3 regions of the Fictibacillus iocasae genome follow, and region 3 is predicted to be linked to each of the others. Evidence: riboswitches for the same ligand, from Rfam matches in the RefSeq annotation. Region 3 holds a riboswitch; each other region holds the start of a gene.
The links. Region 3 has a riboswitch for cyclic di-AMP ahead of ACFQPF_RS00325 (potassium channel family protein). Riboswitches for the same ligand answer to the same signal wherever they lie in the genome.

Region 1 (2,261 bases), on a different contig from region 3:
GACAGATATCACGGCCATCATCCGCAAACAAAATCCATCTGCCAAACTATATATATTGGGGCTGTATAATCCCTATTTCGGGGATGGATATGATACGAAAAATGGACCCATCATTCAATCATGGAATGAAACCATCAAAAAGGTGGCGGATAAAACAGCGTTATCTCTATACATTCCGACAGAAAAGCTTTTCGTGAACATATCGAAGCCTTTATACTTTTCGGATTCGATCCATCCCAATACAAGAGGGTATGAGAAAATGGGAACATGGGTCGCGAAGCATTGGTCTCCTTAAAAAAAGCGGCCATGTCAGAAAGTGCTGACATGGCCGCTTTTTCCGTTCTTTTTATTTGCCCATCGGGGTTTCAAGCTTTCCGTTCATATCGATCATAAATCCGATCTCACGGCCCAACAGACTGCCGAGCTCTTTGGCCTTTTTTTCGCTTTCCGTTTTAATTTGTTCTATAGTCAATTCACCTTTAAGACGGGATGCACCTACTATGATGCTAAGATCGCCTTTTTCGTAAAATACAATTTTCATGTATGTTTTCCTCCTCCGGTTAATAAACACATACTCTTAACAGTTTTCGATATAGATGTTTCGTTATAGGGGTAATAAGGTATATAGACCTATAGGAAAGTGTTTCCTATGCGACGCGCGCGGATGTGGGAATAGTTTACATAAAAGCATTCTTGACAAAAATTCGACAAAAACGGTAAAATGACAGCACATACGTCATACTGCAATCGCTGAGTCAAGTTTGAATGATTATTCAAATTTTTGAACGGGGGAACCAATCAATACGGCTTTAAAAGCCTGGGATGAATTTGCTTTTTGCAAAGGGGATATTCTCATTTCCTAATCCGACAGCTAACCTCGTAAGCGTTCTCGAGAGAAGGATTAAGCCTTAAATGTGCTTGTGAACCCGCGAAAAGTCTCTCAATTTTCGGGGGTTTTTATTTAGCGCACTATGCCTCTCAATTTCGCAGATTTGTATAAAAATACGAAAGGGGTTATGTATATGAAATTATCGTCTAAAATCTTAATCGCGCTCGCTCTTGGTGTCGCAGCAGGTCTCATACTAAACCTTGCCGCTCCAAGCATTTTTCCGGAAGTCGATAAATTTTTCTTGAAACCTGTCGGCACCATTTTCCTTAACCTGATTAAAATGCTCGTTGTGCCGATCGTCTTTTTCTCCATTGTTCTAGGTACTGCGGGTCTGGGAGATCCCAAAAAGCTTGGACGCATCGGGGCAAAAACTATCGGCTACTTTTTAGGAACAACTACGCTAGCCATTATTATTGGTATCGCACTTGCACTTACGTTTAAACCAGGTGATGTGGGAACGTTTGATACTTCGGGTGCAGAATTTAAAGCGGAGGAAGCTCCTCCTGTTTCTGAAACATTGCTGAACATGATTCCAGTTAACCCGGTTCAGGCAATGACGGAAGGCAACATGCTGCAAATCATTGTTTTCTCGATTTTTGTGGGCTTCGCCTTAACGATGCTTGGCAGCAAAACGAAAGGAATTTTGGATCTTGTGGAGCAAGGGAACGATATCATGATGTTCCTTGTTAATCTTGTTATGCGTTTCGCGCCATATGGAGCTTTCGCGCTTATCGCATCAGCCGTCGGAGGACAAGGAATCCCCGCACTGAAGGCAATGGGGCTTTATATGGGGATTGTCATTGCAGCATTAGTGATTCATAGTATTGTCACTTATGGCGGTTCCATCGCATTATTTGCACGAAAGAGCCCTATTTGGTTCTTTAAAGGATTCGCACCTGCGATGTCGGTAGCATTCAGTACGTCAAGCTCAAACGCCACTTTGCCTGTTTCGATGAAAACGGCTCAGGATAACCTGGATGTACCTGAACCTATCAGTGGATTCGTACAGCCATTAGGTGCCACCGTCAATATGGACGGAACAGCGATTATGCAGGGTGTAGCGACTATCTTTATCGCACAGGTTTATGATCAGAACCTGACAATGGTTCAGCTTCTGACAGTCGTATTAACGGCTGTCCTAGCTAGTATCGGTACGGCAGGTGTGCCTGGAGTCGGCCTAATTATGCTTGCTATGGTATTAAACTCTGTTGGGCTACCTGTAGAGGGAATCGCTCTTATTCTCGGTGTTGACAGACTTCTTGATATGATGAGAACGGCTGTTAATATTACCGGTGACGCAGCGTGTGCTGTAATTGTCGCGAAGACAGAAGAGAAACATGGCGTCATTGAGACACCTAAGATTAAATCCGCC
Region 2 (2,261 bases), on a different contig from region 3:
GTCTTTCCTTTTGAAGTAATGCCCCGTATAAAGGCAATCGCCACTACGATTCCGGTTACGGCAGAGGTAAACATCATCATCATGATAACGGACATTTGCGAGAAGTAAGAAAGCCCTGTTTCCCCGCTGTAATGCTGCAGGTTCGTGTTTGTCATAAAGCTGATAATCGTATTGAATGTTAATGTTTGCTCCATGTTATCAATGCCGTTAGGATTGAATGGCAAGATTTTTTGAAGCCGTAAAATGAGATAGCCTACAGCTACCAAAACAAAATTTGTCAGCAATAGCGAAAGTGTATATTTTTTCCACGTTTGCTGCTGCCTGTCTTGTAATCCGCTGATTGCGTAAATGACTTTCTCCACAGGGCCGAATAATTTATCTGTTCTGTTCGGCTGGTTAGAGAAAATATGATAGATATAGCTGCCAAGCGGCTTTATGATGAGAAGCAGCAGTAGGATAACCGCTGCGATCTGCATAACTCCCATGAATACGTTCCTCCTAAACTTTCTTTCATCAAATCTTTCTTAAAACTTTTCAGGATGAATAAGGGCATAAATTAAGTAAACAAAAAGTCCGCCTGATACGATGGCCGTCAGCATCATTTGTCTTCGCCACCTCCGACGATATGGTTACACCATGTAATAAAACTGAAAAAGATTCCAAAAGAAATGAGCAGTACACCGATCATATAAACATCAAGCAAAGTAATTCCTCCTTGTTGATTAGGGAGCCCGCTTTCTTTAGCAGGCTCCAGTTAAGTTAGCGGCGCTTATCAAATACGAAAGACGGAACCGGTTTGTTCAGGCTGTAAAGAATGGTTTTCGCCATCTCAGATTTAACCTGATCTGCTTTTGCCGCTCTTATGATCTGGCCTATTTCACTTGAACTTAACCTCATGTTATTTCGCTCCATTTCTCGTTTAAGATGTCAGCAAGTACTGGATGTTCCCGTTCTTGTTGTGAATAACAAAGTCCGCACCTAAATCTTTGTAAATTCTTGAAAGGTAGCGGCTGTCAGATTTCAAAACAACCACTGGAAGTGTATAACAACTGCGTACCATATCGATTGCCATGCAGCAGCCGATAAATGAAGTTTCATAGATGATGACCTTTGTAATTGCCTTTGAGATCCAGTCTGTATACTGCATGCCGTCCTGAAAGGAAAAGACGAAAATCTGATGGAAGCCTTCCTGGTCCAGCGTGTGTTCCATCGTCCATTCTGGAACACACAGGGCAACGTTTGATCTTTCAGGATATCGCTTAAGCGTACTGATAAATAATTCTGGAACCGCATCAGGAAAGATGATCAACGTCACATTTCTATTTGTCTCCATCTTTCAAATCCTCCTCATTTCCTAAAAAAGCGCACAAAAAAGAAGCCTGCGGAAGAGGAACTCTTCACGCGGCTTCTACAAATCGCTAAATAAGCGTGTAAAATACACGGATTTGTTGCCTCTCTCTAAAACGCTTACGGAGTTAGCTGACGGATTCGGGCGTGAGAGTCGCCCTACTCGATCACTCGAGATTCACCCCATGCGGCATATGACTGGCCGCGGTTGGTTCCCCCGCTCCTAAAAAGGATTAAGCGATAAAGACGCATTAGTACGTATAATTTTTCGTTAATTTTTTAAACAGATGTTTAACTTGACCTTCACCTTCTCTCTCCTGCCACGCTTACGAAGTTAGCTGACGGGTTCGGGCAGCAAGAGTTGCCCGACGATTTCTCGTTTCACCCCAGAAGCGATTTACCGCTTCATTGGTTCCTCCGTTCCTGTTTTCAGGACTCAGCGATCATTGGTAAAATTTATAATTCTGTTGAAGATGTAGATAATCATACTCCCGTATCCATCAGCATGTAAACCGAACAAAAAGCTTAAAACAAACGCATTTCAGGCCATAAACCTTCATTTACTCTGAAAATAACAGCATAATGGTATCCAAACGAATTTTTTCTCTTCTTTTTTCTTTTTTTCACCTAAATATACTCGCCCAATAAAAGATTAACAATTCTGATTACTTGTTGTTTTATAATGTATCCTTACGAATGGAAAACGCCCTTCGAATCATTATTTTAGAATAAATTATGTTTAAATGTTCATCACTAAGGAAAATGTATACCTAACAACTTATCAACAGGAGGAACTCACATGACCTTTCTTTTATCACTCGCGGCTGTTGCAGCAATAGCGGGTATTAACGAATTGAAACATTCTTTAAAATAAGAGTCAGCGCGCATCTAATTGCTAATGTATCGGTGCTCAC
Region 3 (2,261 bases):
ACTCCTCCTATAGAAGGCTGGTTCAAGGCTTCCTGCATGATTAGTCGCTGCTTAATGCCAATCTGCTTTCCAAGCATAATTACGACAAGAACAGCAAAGGACATGATGCCAAGTCCCCCTACTTGAATGAGGAAAAGAATAACGATTTCTCCAAAAAGCGTATAGGTAGATCCTGGATCGAGTGTCACTAGACCTGTAACCGTTGCGGCAGAAATGGCGGTAAAAAAAGCATCTACCCATGAAATGCCTTTTTCAGTTGCAATCGGGAGCTTTAGCAAAAATCCTCCGAAGATAATCAGTACCCCAAAAAGTATTGCCAAAATCTGCGGCGGAGTCAGTTTTATTGGATTATACAGAAAGGACTTTCTTTCCGTCGTTTTTAGCACAGATGTTTACACTCCTTCTTCTTCAAAACGGTTCAGATCCTCATTCCGGCCGATGACCACGAGTATATCATGACGCTGCAGGGTCACATCAGCAATCGGTGAAACATGAATGTCGTCTCCGCGCTTTATCGCGACAATGTTGCAGCCAAATCGGGCGCGAACGTCCATTTCCGTCAGTGTGCGGCCGATTATTTTATCGCTTACTTCGATTTCAACGATGCTGTGCTCGTGCGATAATTCAATGAAGTCAATAATTTTTTCAGAGGTAATCAATTGAGCCACGCGCAAAGCCATATCACGTTCTGGATGAATAATCCGATCTGCTCCCAGTTTCTCCAATACCTTATGGTGATAATCGTTTTGAGCTTTCACCCAAACTTTTTTTACACCTGCTTCTTTTAACAGCAGCGTCGTTAAAATGCTCGATTGAATATCCTCACCAATCGACACGATCACGTGGTTAAAGTTTCTGATACCGAGTGACTGCAGTACCTTTTCGTCAGTCGAATTGGCTTGAACCGCTTGTGTAGCAATATTCGCGAACTCATTTACTTTTTCCATGTCCCGGTCGATCGCCAGCACATCATGACCCATCTGTGAGAATTCTCGTACGATGCTGCCGCCAAAACGACCTAATCCAATCACTGCATACTGCTTATTCATGCTTTACTCTCTCCTAACAAGCTGTTTTTGACAAACAAAAAAAGACCACCAAAAAATGGTCCGCAATGAAAGCTTTGCGACCTCTCCTTGATTACTTTACGCTTACGGGGTTAGCTGACGGATTAGGGACTGGAGTATCCCCTCCCGTACGCGCGAACGCACAGGACTCACCCCATAAAAAAAGTGGTTCCCCCGCCCTGCATCAATTTGATGCAGACTCAGCGATTAAAGTCTGATTTTGAATTACATTTAATGTAATCCTCTCTATTCTAAAAGTCAATGGTTAGTCAGAGGTTTTTACGAAGTGTTAAAACTTATTGGCAAGCTGTGCAAGAATGACCGCTGTCCCCACGATCCATACGTAAATAGCAAAGCCTTTTAGTGACCCTTTCTGCAAAAGAGATATCATCCATTTTACAGCCATGTACCCAAAAATGGCCGATGCGGCAGTTCCAGCAGCAAGAGCACCGAACGATACATGCTGGCTGCTCGCAGCCCAAAGGTCTTTAGACTGGAGCACAATGCCTCCAGCAATGGACGGAATCGACAGCAAGAAGGAAAAGTAGGCGGCGGCCGCAGGATTAATTTTTCGGAACAGTGCAGCTGCAATCGTTAACCCTGACCGTGAGACCGCTGGCAATATTGCGGCCCCTTGAAACGTTCCAATCATGACCGCATCGGCGATCGTAATATCCTCAAGTGACTTTCGACCATGCTTTTTATACGTTTCCGCCCACCATAAAAGGCAGCCTGTTGCGACAAACTCCCATCCTGCCGTCACACCGCTCTTAGATATTTCTTCAAAGAAATCTTGGAACAACAAGCCGATGGCCGCTGTAGGAATTGTACCTGCAATAATCAATAAGCTGATCCGGCTGAGTGGATGCCGTATTAACGAACGCACTTCTCTCCAATAAACGGTCAAGACGGCGATTAAGGTGCCGAAATGAAGCATACTGTCAAGAAACAGCCCGGCGTCTTCCAGCCCAAACAACTTTCTGCCAATCAGTAAGTGTCCGGTTGAGCTGATTGGCAGAAATTCCGTTAGACCTTGTACCATGCCTAAAATTAATGCTTCAAGTATATCCATGCAGCCATTACCTCCAGAAAGCCTGTCTTGTTAAAAGACTATTCTGAAGGGACCTCTCTTATTACAAGAGCCTGAAGGCTACAATACTCCTGAGAACAGACGGGCAAACGATTCTTTTGAAC

Region 1: another riboswitch for cyclic di-AMP. It lies ahead of ACFQPF_RS16665 (dicarboxylate/amino acid:cation symporter); the one in region 3 lies ahead of ACFQPF_RS00325 (potassium channel family protein).
Region 2: another riboswitch for cyclic di-AMP. It lies ahead of ACFQPF_RS14730 (protein-tyrosine phosphatase family protein); the one in region 3 lies ahead of ACFQPF_RS00325 (potassium channel family protein).

The regions. Positions count from the first base shown of each region.
Region 1 covers NZ_JBHTCP010000051.1:49,988-52,248, forward strand. Annotated here, with positions in the region: gene ACFQPF_RS16655 (GDSL-type esterase/lipase family protein) at 1-295, shown strand, start outside; gene ACFQPF_RS16660 (hypothetical protein) at 347-541, opposite strand; cyclic di-AMP (ydaO/yuaA leader) riboswitch at 739-901, shown strand; gene ACFQPF_RS16665 (dicarboxylate/amino acid:cation symporter) at 1,023-2,261, shown strand, end outside.
Region 2 covers NZ_JBHTCP010000048.1:66,411-68,671, forward strand. Annotated here, with positions in the region: gene kdpA (potassium-transporting ATPase subunit KdpA) at 1-485, opposite strand, end outside; gene kdpF (K(+)-transporting ATPase subunit F) at 525-602, opposite strand; gene ACFQPF_RS14725 (hypothetical protein) at 760-897, opposite strand; gene ACFQPF_RS14730 (protein-tyrosine phosphatase family protein) at 920-1,333, opposite strand; cyclic di-AMP (ydaO/yuaA leader) riboswitch at 1,450-1,597, opposite strand; cyclic di-AMP (ydaO/yuaA leader) riboswitch at 1,656-1,799, opposite strand.
Region 3 covers NZ_JBHTCP010000002.1:63,756-66,016, reverse strand. Annotated here, with positions in the region: gene ACFQPF_RS00330 (TrkH family potassium uptake protein) at 1-386, opposite strand, end outside; gene ACFQPF_RS00325 (potassium channel family protein) at 393-1,049, opposite strand; cyclic di-AMP (ydaO/yuaA leader) riboswitch at 1,134-1,283, opposite strand; gene ACFQPF_RS00320 (undecaprenyl-diphosphate phosphatase) at 1,357-2,139, opposite strand; gene cls (cardiolipin synthase) at 2,218-2,261, opposite strand, start outside.